Regions from separate parts of the Paenibacillus sp. Cedars genome, predicted to be linked through region 3. Evidence: riboswitches for the same ligand, from Rfam matches in the RefSeq annotation. Region 3 holds a riboswitch; each other region holds the start of a gene.

Region 1 (3,626 bases), 1.5 Mb from region 3:
CCGCACCAACCATTATGGTAAACGTCGTTGTTTTGATACCGCCCCCGGTTGATCCGGGAGATGCGCCGATAAACATGAGAATCACGATGAAAAACTGTGTGGCCTGCCTTAGGCCCGTAATATCTATAGTATTCGCACCCGCTGTGCGCGGCGTTACAGATTGGAACAACGCTCCTAAGAACTTCCCGCCCCAATTGAGGGAGCCGAGCGTTCGCGGATTGGTGAATTCAAATATGAGAATAACGATAAATCCGAGCAGCAGCAGCGCTCCTGTCATAGAGAGCACCACCTTGGAATGCAATGACAGTCTCCGCTGTTTCCGAAAGTCAATCAGATCAGACAATACAATGAAGCCAATACCGCCTGAAACAATCAAAAACATCACGACCACGTTTACCACCGGATCGTATACATACCCGGTCAAGCTTCGAAAATCGCCAAACAAATCGAAACCGGCATTGTTGAACATGGTCACCGCATGAAAAACACCGTAATATATCGCTTTTCCGATCGGCATATCAAACGCCCACCGGATAGACAGCAGTACAGCGCCACAAGCCTCAATCACGAGTGAGTATAACAATACTCTGCGAATCAGCCTTACGATGCCTTCCATCGAGGATTGATTCATCGCCTCCTGCAGGACAAGACGATCCTTGAGGGAAATTCGCCGTTTGAGGACCAGGGCAAACAAAGTAGCCATCGTCATGAAGCCGAGCCCGCCAATCTGAATCAGCAGCATGATCACGATCTGACCGAAAGAACTGAATGTTGTCCCTGTATCCACCACAACCAGACCCGTTACGCACGTTGCTGATGTCGAAGTGAACAATGCATCAATAAATCCAAGCGGCTCGCCGGTTCTACTGGAAATCGGCAGCATTAACAATGCAGCCCCGATGAAGATAATGGCCGCAAAACCAAGCACCAGAATCTGCGGCGGGGACAACCTGAGCCATTTTAATTTGGAGTTCAATCCGTCACCTTCTTAAAAAAAGTCAAAGAAAAAAGACACTGGAAAACGCAGTGCCCCTTACGGTCTGGTTCCTGTGCTGCAGCCTACGAGGTTAGCTGACGGATTCGGGCATTTCCACAGGTCGCCCTATTCATTATTCTATAGAATAATGAAATTCACCCCAATTACATGGTTCCCCCATTTTCAGTACGAAATTCGGCTGGAATATTCGGTTCCTTGAAGCATGATGTGATTATAACCCAATCCGGTACGTAACCCAACGCCGTTTTTCACCCAAAAAGTCTTTAAAAGAGCTCGAATTGGGCATATTCAAGAATACAAGCGTATGGTTCTCTAACATTTTCGAAACCTTTCATTCATTTTCATCGTTTTATTTCATTATTACCAAATTGGGATAAGCTGCTTATCCCTTTCATATCTATGTTATATTGGCTCTATGCGTTCTTCATCAGGCAGCTCTAATACCCAGTGGAGTATCAACTTTCCAGAGGAGGAAATTCATGAATCGTGCAAGAGAGCCTTTGAGGCTGAAGCCCAACTTGAAGCAGCTCATCGCGCCTGCCGCAGTTGGCCTGATTTTGTTCCTGTTATTTCAGGTATTTCCATCAGCCAATACGGATTCTACCGAGATGGCCACTCCGGATATTATATCCAAAGCACAAGCCCAGCAAGCCGCTTCCAGGTTCGCACAGGAGCACTTGCAGTTCTCCGCTGCGGAAGCTGAGGAGACATTGATTACATATCAATCCAAATCGGAGCTTTACGGATATTTAGCGAGGGAAAAGAAACTCTCGGAGTACAACAAAACCTTTGAGGCCAAATATCCCTATGACGTATACCGCGTTCGCTTCAGCGAGCCGGGAGGCGATGCCCTCAATGTGGACGTGCATATGCAGAATTCCGGCATCGTCGGGTTCTCGTATGATTTTGCCCGCTCCAGTTATGACCGGATTGAACTGAACAAGGGTAAAGTGCAGAAACAAATGCTCCTTGTCGTAGAGGACGGCATGACTTTGGCCGATAAGCAGCAGCTTGCCGAGCCTTGGCTCAAGCGTGCAGGCTACGATATTTCGCATCTGAAGCTGGTTACGCGGGAAGGAGAACCCCGGCTGAAATACGTGGATCCGGAAACCAAGATCGGCGATTCCGTGCTGGAGCTGCGCTTCACCTTCGAGCACGGGAAATTACGCTCCTATGAGCCATCCTTCTCGATTCCGGCTGCGCATTCCGCTTATGTAAACAAGCAGACTCAAGATGCAACACTGCTAACGCTGGCGGGTTACGGTTTGTTTACCCTGATTCTTGGCATACTTGCCATTGTGTACAGCGTGAAGACCAGAGCCTACACCTCGTTTAAACGCGGCTTGTTCCTATCGGCGCTGCTATTCGTTATTCAAATGCTGAATACGTACAATCTGGTACCCGTGTTCAAATCCGAGGGCATGTCTTCCACCGGCATTCTCGGCATGATGATATTCTATGCGGTTTATTCGCTTATCTTCTCCGCGCTGCTCTACTTCTCCTTGGTCGGAGGCAACGGGCTGTGGCAAAAAGAAGACGGCCTCAACCCATGGCCGCGGGCCAAGGAAGCCGGGTATGGACGTTATGTGCTGGATAGCATGAAGCTGGGGTATATGTGGGCGTTCATTCTGCTCGGGGTTCAATCTGTGATCTTTATTGTTCTTGGCCTTACCTTGAATACATGGTCCACAACCGATGCCACGCAATCGCCATACAATATGCTGTATCCATGGCTGTTCCCTTTGATGGCCTGGTTTGCAGGCATATCGGAGGAAGCCGTATACCGGCTGTTTGGTATCAAAATGCTGAAGAAAATCGTTCGCAATACCTTTGTGGCAAGTTTGATCACCTCGCTCATCTGGGCGCTGGGGCATACGCTTTATCCGATATACCCCGTGATCTCGAGGCCTATCGAGCTGGTCATCATCGGATTGCTGTTCAGTTACATCTTCTTGAGATACGGGTATCTCGCGGCCATGTTCTCCCACGTCATCTTCAACAGCATTCTGATGGGCCTCAGCCTCATTATGCTCAAGGATACCGCTAACTTGCTGATCGGGGTGTTCTACATGGTGCTGCCGGGAATTGTTGCTTATTTGATATACCGTTTCAATCCGACAAAAAAAGAGAAGCCGTATGTTACGACTCCTCCTCACGAAGTGCATTAAGAATTTGCGTTGCTAATTTTTCACCTATGGAAAGGGGCTTGAAGTCTTCGACTGAAGCCTCTTTTATTTTTTTGACCGAGCCAAAATGCTTCAGCAGCAGCTTGCGGCGCTTCTCCCCTATGCCGGGAATGGAATCGAGCTTCGAGGATACCATCGATTTGCCGCGTTGATCGCGGTGGAAGGAAATCGCAAAGCGGTGAACCTCATCCTGGATGCGCTGCAGTAAATAGAACTCCTGGCTGTCCCGTGGCAGTGTTACCGGCTCCGGTGGATCTCCGATCATTAACTGCGCCGTTTTGTGCTTGGCGTCCTTCACAAGCCCGCATACCGGGACAAACAGTCCCAGCTCATTCTCCAATACATCGATGGCCGCAGAGATTTGTCCCTTGCCTCCATCAACCACGATAAGGTCGGGAAGCGGCAAGTTCTCCTTCAAGACGCGCTCGTACCGCCGCCGAATC
Region 2 (3,626 bases), 3.0 Mb from region 3:
TCAGGAACGCGATATAATACCTTCCATGAACTCAGTCGCTTTCGGGTGGAGCCGCATCGACCGCGAAGGTCAATTTACGCTTGAGGGTAAAGAGTACCGCTTGCCTGCATCTGCCGGTGATGTAACGCCACAATCCATTGTGGCGGATGCAGCGGATCAGAACATTAAACCTCATCTTATGGTTTATGCTTTGGATGGTAATGGTGAACTGACCAAGGTTCTGAGTGACAGCACCCTTCGGCAGAAATCGATTGAGGGCATAACGACAGCCGTTACGGACAACGCCTTCGGCGGAGTTGTTCTCGATTTTGAAGGGCTCGGTTTTAAATTGAATGCAGGGCAGCAGCAGAAGCTGCTTAACGATTATGTCAAACAGCTGAAGGCTTCTTTACCGAAGGACATCTCCCTGTCATTGGCCGTGCCGCCATTGAACAGTGCCTATAAAGGCTATGATTACAAGACTCTTGCCTCCATAGCAGATGATCTCATCATTATGGCTTATCAGTACAACCCGGTCGGCACCAAATCGCAGGTACCCGAGCCTAACAGTCTTGTAGATCAGGCGATTCAGCTTGCACTCCAAGCGGGTGTTCCTAAGCAAAAGCTCCTGCTCGGCATCAGCTTAAGCAGTGAAACTCCGTCTTCCGTAGATGATAAGCTGGGTCTCGCCAAGCGCTATGATCTAAAGGGAGCCGCCTTCTGGCGTCTGGGACTATTCCGGACTTATAATAATCAGATGGAAGGCGCTGTGAATGCTTCTGTTGTAAAGGAATAAAGTGATCAGGTCTAGCATCCCTCAATAAAAGAAAGCCTGACAAAGATGGATCTTTGTCAGGCTTTCTTAATATGTATTATACTTCCCGAAAAACTGCGTCTCTCAATTAGCTTGGACTGCCTACCAGTTTCGCATAGTTTTCTTGACTCAGTACACGACGCGCCGTTACATAACGCGGCTCATAATAAGAATCGCTAAGCTTGCTGATTCTTACACCCTTGCTGCTGGAAGCATGCGCAAATTGACCTTCGCCAATGTAAACTCCTGCATGCGAAATTCCGCTGCCGCTTGTATTGAAGAACACCAGATCTCCAACCCGCAGGTCTTCGCGATCCACATAAACCCCGGCTTTAGCCTGGCTTTGGGATGTGCGTGGAAGATCTATATCAAAATTTCTAAACATGTACAGTATAAATCCGGAGCAATCAAATCCACTGGTGGTCGTTCCGCCCCATTTATATGGGGTTCCTACCAATTGTTTCACTTGATGCTGAAAGTTCGGTTGTTGATCAGCAAATGCTGTTACGGCACCTGAAGAAAAAATAATTGCAGACCCAAGCAATGTGATGACAAATTTCTTCAAAATATGTTCTCTCCTTCGATGCCTACGGAGTTAGCTAAGGGTTCGGTTGAAGGTTCCCTATACTCTCTTTAGTACAAGAATAATTCACCCAAGACGGTTCCCCCGTTTTCACAAACGAAATTCGGCAAAAATTCATTAACATTTTGTAACTTCTCTTAATATAGTATACAAGCAAGGATGCTGTCAATAATATCCTAAGAATCTATCGTTTTATGTTACCCGCTGTCGGAATAATCGAATTTCGCAGCTTGATTTCTGTTAACAATCTCACATAGTCATGACAATTATGTAACTCTAGCGTATTCCTCTTACTCCATTTTCTTAAAACGTTTAGCAACTTTTTACAGGATCCTGCGTTTAACTATATCAGAAAAGAAATCATAGAGGTGATCCATTACGAATGAGTCAAATCACAATGGCTGAAGCTTTAGCCGTACGGGCAGCAATTCATCGTCTTATGAGCCAGCTGGCGTCGGAGCGACTGAATAACAGCAGTACGATCATTGAAAAAGGAGAAACGGCTGAGTATCCCGCGCGGAGTGTAGATGTCATTACGGAAGAGATTGAAGCGGCGGCGGCGGATTTCAGAAAACTGGATTTGCTGATGGCCCTCTCCAACACAACGCAGACGATCTCCTGGAATGGTTCCGACATAACGATCATGGAAGCAATCGAGCTGGCGAAACACATTCGCGGTGATATCGGACAGCTTGCACACCTCGGCTCTCGCAAGAAGCTTGAGCGTCAAAGCAGCCGGGGAAGCGGAGACAACGCCACGACGCTGTTCAACGTCGCTCTATATGATCCTGAAGCTTATCAGGCGGCAGCGCGCAAGAAGGAACGCGAGGTAACCAAACTCTCGTCACTGATAGAACATGCCAATCATAACGCCATGATATCGTTTGACGCATCGAAGTATATGGGGTAACGGCAGCCGCCGGCTCCAAGCCTACAGGTATTCCTCACGTGCGGGTTTGGAGCCGGCGGTTACCGCCGGCGGGCGGGAAAGTGCGGGCAACCGCTTGTTTGTCGGATACAAACAAACCATAAGAAAACCAAAAAGTCGAATCCTATGCACAAACGGATGGCGGTTTACGGTTCACACTTATCACTCATTACATGTGACGGACTCCCCAATAGCAAAAAAAAGATCGCCCCGTTTCCCGCTTCCCTGATACATAATGAAAGCCGCCCTTCTATGAACTGCACCCCATTTGTTAGACATATCTAACAGTTGGAGGTGCAGTTTTTTATGACTAAATTTACGAAGGATAGCAAATTGGCATTAATTCAAGGGTATGACTCTGATCTTCTATCTCAAACAGAATACGCAAATCAAATGCGTGTAACCAAGTCTCAATTCCAATATTGGTTGAAGCTTTATGAGATACATGGTGAGACTGCCTTTACTAACGGCTATACAAATTATCCGGCAAGCTTTAAACTGGACGTACTCAATCATATGGCTCAATCAGACGCTTCTCTCATGGATACCGCTGCTTTGTTTAAGCTTCCGGACTTCTCCATGTTGTATTCCTGGCAGAGAAAGATGGAGACAGGCGGTTTAGAAGCCCTTGAGCCAAAAAAGAAGGGGCGTCCATCCATGAAGAAAAACCCCAATTCGTCTACCAAACGATCCGTAGTTGAAGGGTCTGTCGAAGCACTTGAAGAACGTATCAAACAGCTTGAAATGGAAAATGAGTATCTAAAAAAGTTGAATGCCTTAGTTCGAAACAAGGAAAAATCACCAAACAAGACAAAGCACAAGCCGTCTGGCAACTAAGGCATAAATATCCGGTGAAGGCACTCGTACAGGTGGCTGGTGTCCCGCGAAGCACCTATTACAACCTTATAAAGTGTATGAACCAACCAGATCCGAATACCGAGTTGAGGGCTGAAATTCAATCCATTTACGTGGAACATGACGGACGGTACGGATATCGCCGTATTCGTGATGAACTGGCAGTCCGTGGGTGGAAAGTTAACCACAAAAAGGTTCAGAGACTCATGAAGAAAATGGGTCTTACATGCCTGGTTCGCGTGAAAAAGTATAAGTCATATAAAGGGAGCGTCGGCAAGATTGCACCGAATCATCTGGACCGCCAGTTCACGGCTGGGGCGCCAAATGAGAAATGGGTGACGGACATTACGGAATTTAAGTTATTTGGAGAAAAGCTGTATCTATCGCCCATTTTGGACTTATTCAACGGGGAAATTATCACCTATACCCTGGATTCACGACCAACCTATTCTCTGGTATCTCAGATG
Region 3 (3,626 bases):
GGCTGCGGATGACGTGTATTCGTACAACACCTGTGAGATGCCATGGAAGCCGGCATTGGTAATGCCCGCCTGCCCGGCATCCGTCATCAGGGCAAGCGCCGTCGGAGCCAGAATGATAAATGGGTGCACCAGAATGACGATGGCGATCAGCTTCATTTCCCGCGCTTCTATTTTTCTGCCCAGAAATTCAGGCGTTCGCCCAACCATAAGCCCGGCCAGGAACACAGCCAGTATCGCATACATGAGCATATTCATCAGCCCGACGCCTTTTCCGCCAAAAACAGAGTTCAGCATCATCAGGGACAGCGGCGTAATTCCGCCAAGCGGCGTGAGTGTATCATGCATGTTGTTAACTGAACCGGTCGTAGCCGCCGTCGTCACTGTAGTAAACAGCGAGGACTGGGCGATCCCGAACCGGACTTCCTTACCTTCCATGCTGCCTTGGGATGCATCAATCCCCAGTCGGTTCAGTGCCGGATTGCCGTTTGATTCAGCGGCATAGTTCAGAGACAAGAAGCCGATGAACAAGGTCATCATCACAGAGAATATAATCCAGCCCTGCTTGCGGCTCTTGGCAAACAAACCAAATGTATACGGAAGCGCAGCCCCGAGACTCCACATGCACAGGATCTCAATCACATTGGTTAGAGGGGACGGATTCTCAAACGGATGGGACGAATTGACCCCCATATATCCGCCGCCGTTGGTACCCAGATGCTTGATCGATTCAAGAGCAGCCACCGGACCTACCGCAATTTGCTGCTCGCTTCCTTCCATCGTGGTCACGCTGAGCGCAGGCTTCAGGGTCTGAGGCACCTGCAGGGCGACCAGCACCATTGCAATGATGAAGGCCGCCGGAATGAATACCCGGATATGAGCCTTCACAAAGTCCTCGAAGAAGTTGCCGACGGTTGTCCCCTTACTGGTCACTGCCCGGATAAAAGCGATGGCCACGCACAGCCCGGTCGCCGCCGATGTAAACATCATCATCGTAATGACAGCCATCTGCGCAAAATAGGATAGCCCCGACTCTCCGCTGTAATGCTGCAGATTCGTATTGGTCATAAAGCTGATGATCGTATTGAATGACAAGGTTGATTCCATATTATCGATTCCGTTCGGGTTGAACGGCAGTACCTTTTGCAGCCGCAGAATCAGGTAGCCTGAAGCTACCAGTATGATATTCGTAATGACAAAGCTGAGAGCATACCCTTTCCAGGTCATCCCCTTGCGGTCTTTCAAGCCAATCAGTGCAAATATCGGCTTCTCTGCCCAGGAGAACCATTTATCGGTTCGGTTATCTTCATTGCGAAATACCTGATATAGATAGGTTCCGAGCGGCTTAACCAGCAGCAGCAGAACCAGAATAACGATGGCAATTTGTATAATGCCCATGACGAGTGCCTTCCTCCTTCAGCGGTTCCCCTAGAATTTTTCAGGGTGAACCAGCGCATAAATCAAATACAGAAAAATAAAGAGCGTACATACCAATAATATGATCACAGCTGATCAGCCTCCGGTTCTGAAACCACGCGTCCACACCAGGACATAAACAGCATGAACAGTCCGTAGGTCCCTCCTAATATGAGCACCATATAAAAATCCTGCATAATCCAATCCTCCACGAACCGTATTTGGCATTAAATCTGCAACTAGCTGACAATGGACGAAATCAGGAAAGATACCTGATGATGGTTCGTATGAAGCACCACATCGGCGCCCAGTCCCTTATATATCAACCGCGGATTGCTGGAGTGGGTAATGACGTAAATCGACTTTGTTGTCCATGTCCGGCAAATCCGCAAATAGCGGCAGCACAGATTCAAGCTGCTTTCGAACAGAAACACCTTGCTGACGGGAAACTCGGGAATGATCCAGGTTGACTCGTCTCTGGTATCAATCAGAATAATGTCTTTGCAGCCCAGTTCCATCATCCTCTCCTGCTCGGCCCGATTGTTGGCTATAGCTGCAAACGAAATGTGTTTGTACATCAACTGGCGGATAAATTCCTCCCCGGCCTTATTCGGGGCGGATACCAAGATGAAATCCTGCGGTTTCTCCATGTGTTTCTCCTCCTAAGTTTCAGAAAGAGAAGGCAACAAAAAGAAGCCTGCGGGAGGAGAAGAACTCTTCCCGCAGGCTTCTTATTCATCCACGGTGAAATACACCGTGGCTAAAGTCCACGACAATCGTTGCCTCTCTCGATACGCTTACGAGGTTAGCTGACGGATTCGGGCGTGAGAGTCGCCCTACCCATAGACCGTTATCTTGTCTATGGGATTCACCCCTGAGAGATCAAGTTCATCTCCCGACTGGTTCCCCCGTTCCTTTTCCATTCAAGGACTCAGCGAAAATTGAAAACGAGTAGCATGTTATTCAATTAGCTATTGACTTATATTCCAAGCCTGGCAGAACTGTACAGCCGTCAGAGTCAAGCCGTGAGAGTCGCTTGACCCTGAGCCTCTGGAAGACCCATGGTGCCTTCGCCGAGGTTCTCATTCATAAAGGAGCACCGCAGCTCTCACACTGCCTTGTATCCTTATGAATCTTATCGACCGGCTGCCGCTGTGCCCTGCTCTTGGAATCATCCGTCAATTCATAGTTCGTATCATACGTCCGGCCGTGCGGGATGTAAATGAGCTCAGAAACACGTGTGGCTGAATGTGGAACAAGATCTAACCAGTATATCTTCATTATCTCTCGAATACTGCTCCATACTATGTATTTCTCTTGTTTTCTCGAATTTATCGCAATCCATCGAGATACTGAGATTTTGCCATGATAATAGATGACAATACCAAATGTACACGTTTTCTTTTACGGATTTCATCGATTTTCGGAATGTATGCGTCAAATACGGTCATTTACTTTTGGCTGCCTCCGGCGTATGATTCATCCATCTATTCGCAACACACGTTATACGCTGAGCTCCCGACAGATCGGGAGACGGGGGAACCAATATCACCGATAGGACTTCTGTTGGTGAATGGGGTGAATCCGCGATGCCTGACCAGGCATTGTGGTAGGGCGCTCTCAAGCCCGAATCCGACAGCTAACCTCGTAGGCGTATTGAGAGAGAACACGATCCAGCCAAGCTAAAGCGGCCGCTTCATCGGCTGCTAACCGGAAAAAGGCCTGGAGAGCGGGGTTTCTCTGCTCACCAGGCCTTTTTGTCTTGCATATAACATCTTATAAGGGAGCGTAGATCATGACGAAACTCATCGAATTCGAAGCACAGGCAACAGCCATCCAAACAGCGCCAACAATATGTGAAGAGCCCATCCGCTATATGGAAATGTTCCGTTTCGACTGGGGCTCGGCTGAACGCTTTATCCCCTGGAGCGATCGAAGCTGGAACTGCGGCTTGTTCAAAATCAGCTGCGGAGAAGCAGCCGGTTATGCGGAATATGCCCTGCCGAGCACGAGAGAATTCGCAGATCTGGTCCGCTGGGCATCTGTATTTGCAAGGCTGCGGGGCATGCCCGTGACTGAGGCCATACGCTATGCTCAGCAGCAGCAGCAATGGGGATCCGCTCGGATGCTGCTCGCCGTATCGGCGTTAGCCGATCTGGAGACGAACCTGCACCAGCATGTAACTCGCGAACGCCTAGGCAGCCTCCCGCTGG
Region 4 (3,626 bases), 370 kb from region 3:
AAGAAGTTAACGGCCGTTTCTCTCGGCCTGGCCCTCGCGCTCACATTAGGGACCGGAAGCGCTTTCGCCGATTCCAAATTAAATACCGCAATCAAACCAGCCATTGGTGTATCTTATAAAACAGGTGGAACCACAACAAATGGTTTTGACTGCTCCGGCTTCACCACCTATGTTTACAAGAAGCTTGGTCTCAGCCTGCCACGAACATCTACCGCTCAATACAAGGTAGGTACGGCAGTATCCAAGAGCAATTTGAAAGCTGGCGATCTCGTGTTCTTTAACACATCCGGTAAAGGTGTATCTCATGTGGGTATTTATGTTGGGGGTGGAAAGTTCGCTCATTCCTCATCTTCTCGCGGTGTCATTGTCAGTCCGCTAAGCCAAAGCTATTACGCACAGCGCTATGTGGGCGCTAAGCGAGTGATGAGTCAAAGCACGTACAAGTCTGTAGCTGTAAACTACAACTAATTGGAACTTTATTGATTTATCCTTATAAGAGAGCCCTGGAGTTTTGAGATTGTGCCGATCTCACCCAGCGGCTTTTTTCTTTTGTTCACTGTGTATACCTCTATAACGTTTGGGACAACGAAAAAGTTCCCTCTTTTCAAAAAAAATATAAATTTATTAATTCAGAAACAACTTCATCAGCATTATTGGCAGCCCTTCATAAAGATCCTTACCTTTTATATACCCTTCCCGGCCTTCATTAAACGCATATTGGAAAATAATTGATTATACCTGACACTTCGACAGCTGATGCTATTGAATAATAGCGAAAATCATCAAGAAATAATTGCCAAGCTTGTTTGCTGTCTGATAGAATGGGTACAGTAACAACTTTGTCATTAATGTAAGTGCTTTAATACATAGATTACGATTGCCGAATTCCCATGGATATGGGAAGCGGGGGAACCATTTACGGGTGAATTGATCTTGCTGTCAAGGGATCATAGGGGACCTTCAACCGAACCCTCAAGCTAACCTCGCAGGCAGCGGAAGGAGCTCTTCATGCTGAAGAAGACGTTATCAGCGGCAGCCCTGAGTATTACGTTACTGTTCACTTCAGGCATTGGCAGCGTGTTTGCCGATAGTGCGCTGGACCAGGAAATTGATAAGGTATTGGGTACAAGATATAGTTATGGAGGTACAACCACGAGCGGATTTGACTGCTCCGGTTTTACCATGTATGTGTATGCCAAACTCGGCCTGAAGCTCCCGCATCAATCCGGCTCTCAATTCGATATGGGGACAAGCATAACCCGCAAAGATCTGCGGGCTGGCGATTTGGTGTTCTTCAATACAACGGGGAGCGGTATATCCCATGTTGGCATTTATGTAGGCGATGGCAAGTTCGCCCATGCCTCGTCGAATCGAGGTGTCGTCATCAACCGACTTGCTGAGGATTACTATGATCAGCGTTACGTCGGTGCCAAACGCATCATGAGTGATGATAAGTATGAACAATCGGCCGATACATCATCTTAGATGATAGAGGCTGACGATCCAGTGCACAGACCTACTGCCCGTTAAAGGAGAGCTCGCCTCTCTTTGACGGGCTTTTTCATGCAGCTCGCTCCCTTATATAAAGGGTACATGGATAATATACGAATGGAGGAAACTACCAATGGATGTTACCCCTATTTCATTTCGCGCCGTCATCATGCGTGAGGAACACGCTGAAGAAATATGCACCTGGTCCTATCCCCATCCTTACGATATCTATGGCTTCCTTCCTTGGGAGCAGATGAAGGGGCTCGAGGTGGAATTTGGCGATCCGATCATACGCCAGCAGCAATATATCTCGATTCTGGATGACCAGGATTCTCTGTGGGGGTTTGCCCAGCTGTTTCCCATGCACGAAGTGACACGGATCGGGCTTGGCATGCGGCCTGATTGGTGCGGGCGTGGAATGGGTAAACGATTTATGCAGACCATAACGCAGGAGGCCAGGCGCAGGAGGCCTACGGATGAGATTGATCTGGAAGTAATGACCTGGAATGAGCGTGCGATCCGTGCTTATGAAGGGGCGGGATTTCGCATCACCGATACGTATGAGCGGCTTACTCCGCAGGGAAAAGGCATTTTCCACTGTATGGTGTATGAGCCTCCAGCAAATGAGGAATAGTAATTCTGTCTATATGAAAAAGCACAAATTTGTGTATTTTTTATGAAGCCTCTTTGGATCGTTGCTTTTTTTGTCACAACTGGCTATGCTGTCTAGGGATGTTGGTTTATAATGGAGACAAGTGCAAAAGTGCAGTATACATAGAAGGGACGAAATGACGATGCAAAAATGGATCATGAGCGGATTGTTCTTCGTCGCATGTGCGTTGGCTATCGCGCTGATGTTTACGCTCCCGGGTAAGGAACAGGTAGCCCAGGAAGAGAAGCCGACCATGCCGGAAGTGACTCTCGATGCTGCCGCAGCGGAAGCAACACTGAAAGCAAGCTGCATTAGCTGTCACGGTGACCAGCTTCAAGGCGGCGCTGGACCAGCTCTGAATCAGGTAGGCGGACATATGGATGCGGATGCCATCTTCAACGTTGTAACCAAAGGTCGTAAAGGAATGCCTTCCTTTAAAGATCAGCTGAAGCCTGAAGAAATCGCAAACATCGCGCTGTACCTTGCTGAGAAAAAATAAAATCAGCTTACACGCAAAACACGCTTGATATCCGGAGAACCTACCGGTGCAAGCGTGTTTTTACATTAATTGGGGCCTATGGCGATTCTAACATCCTCATTGTCTCCCGCTTCAATTACTCCGCCTTGCTGTCCTTGGAACGACTCTTCTCGTAGGCCTCGTTAAATTGCTGCGCTTCCTTAATATCCACAGCCGTAATGCCGCCGTCATCCCATGAAGTAAGACGCAGCGTAACAACTTTATAATCTATGGTGATGTAGGGGTGATGTCCGAAAGCTTCCGAAATAGCTGCCACTTCATCAACAAAAGCGATTCCCTTCATGAAGGAGGAAAAGGTATACTTTCGTACAATCCATCTCCCTTGCTCAAACTCCCAACCCTCAAGCTTTTCCAGATGAGCTTCTACTTCTTGCTGCGTATAAAGCATCTTTTATCTTCCTCCCCGAAAAAAACCTATCGTAAAGCCGACTGACACATTGTATTGGCATTCTGTCATCTATTCTATTCTGCCCTGTATCTGTTCATAACTGACGTGATTATACAAGAGCTACAAAGGCCAGTTCTTCTTCACCAATCAAAATATGTATTCGATGGTTGGTCTGGTCATGCATGACAACGCCGCTGCCCACGCTAATAACCGGTTCGGTACCCAAAGCGTAGAACAAATCCTCTGCCAGCGCCTCATGAACCTCCGTTTTCTCGGCCTCGCCCAGATTGTTCCATTCCTCCGCTTCCATTTCAAAGAAGACATAGCTGTCGGAAATTCTCCCAACTGCTTCCGTTAATTCTGCCAGAATTTCGCCGTAATCTCTTCCGTGCTTAACGCCCATCTCGATCACTCCTTTCCTTGCCGTACTTAGCCTCGTTTCCCTTCCTTCCATTATACCGGAAATTACAACTAAAAAAAAAAGCCCGACCTGACGATAAATAGGATAACGCCCCACAAAAGGCGCCCGGTTCTCCATGAGAGCCGCTCTGACGAAT

The links. A riboswitch is a leader RNA that binds a small molecule or an ion and turns the genes downstream of it on or off. The one in region 3 is predicted to bind cyclic di-AMP.
Region 1: linked by a shared signal. The riboswitch ahead of B9D94_RS04110 (TrkH family potassium uptake protein) and the one ahead of B9D94_RS26455 (hypothetical protein) in region 3 are both predicted to bind cyclic di-AMP.
Region 2: linked by a shared signal. The riboswitch ahead of B9D94_RS11245 (C40 family peptidase) and the one ahead of B9D94_RS26455 (hypothetical protein) in region 3 are both predicted to bind cyclic di-AMP.
Region 4: linked by a shared signal. The riboswitch ahead of B9D94_RS28005 (C40 family peptidase) and the one ahead of B9D94_RS26455 (hypothetical protein) in region 3 are both predicted to bind cyclic di-AMP.

What each region holds. Positions count from the first base shown of each region.
Region 1 is NZ_CP020866.1:535,095-538,720, reverse strand. It holds gene B9D94_RS04110 (TrkH family potassium uptake protein) at 1-976, opposite strand, end outside; cyclic di-AMP (ydaO/yuaA leader) riboswitch at 1,042-1,187, opposite strand; gene B9D94_RS04105 (CPBP family intramembrane glutamic endopeptidase) at 1,477-3,165, shown strand; gene uvrC (excinuclease ABC subunit UvrC) at 3,137-3,626, opposite strand, start outside.
Region 2 is NZ_CP020866.1:2,044,968-2,048,593, reverse strand. It holds gene B9D94_RS11250 (stalk domain-containing protein) at 1-775, shown strand, start outside; gene B9D94_RS11245 (C40 family peptidase) at 882-1,358, opposite strand; cyclic di-AMP (ydaO/yuaA leader) riboswitch at 1,362-1,495, opposite strand; gene B9D94_RS11240 (hypothetical protein) at 1,759-2,286, shown strand; one part of gene B9D94_RS11235 (IS3 family transposase) at 2,611-3,064, shown strand; one part of gene B9D94_RS11235 (IS3 family transposase) at 3,064-3,626, shown strand, end outside.
Region 3 is NZ_CP020866.1:5,440,122-5,443,747, forward strand. It holds gene kdpA (potassium-transporting ATPase subunit KdpA) at 1-1,395, opposite strand, end outside; gene B9D94_RS31985 (potassium-transporting ATPase subunit F) at 1,426-1,503, opposite strand; gene B9D94_RS26455 (hypothetical protein) at 1,653-2,063, opposite strand; cyclic di-AMP (ydaO/yuaA leader) riboswitch at 2,192-2,360, opposite strand; cyclic di-AMP (ydaO/yuaA leader) riboswitch at 2,912-3,083, shown strand; gene B9D94_RS26460 (hypothetical protein) at 3,209-3,626, shown strand, end outside.
Region 4 is NZ_CP020866.1:5,808,448-5,812,073, forward strand. It holds gene B9D94_RS28000 (C40 family peptidase) at 1-468, shown strand, start outside; cyclic di-AMP (ydaO/yuaA leader) riboswitch at 869-1,007, shown strand; gene B9D94_RS28005 (C40 family peptidase) at 1,012-1,485, shown strand; gene B9D94_RS28010 (GNAT family N-acetyltransferase) at 1,625-2,125, shown strand; gene B9D94_RS28015 (c-type cytochrome) at 2,286-2,642, shown strand; gene B9D94_RS28020 (4a-hydroxytetrahydrobiopterin dehydratase) at 2,758-3,069, opposite strand; gene B9D94_RS28025 (hypothetical protein) at 3,179-3,472, opposite strand.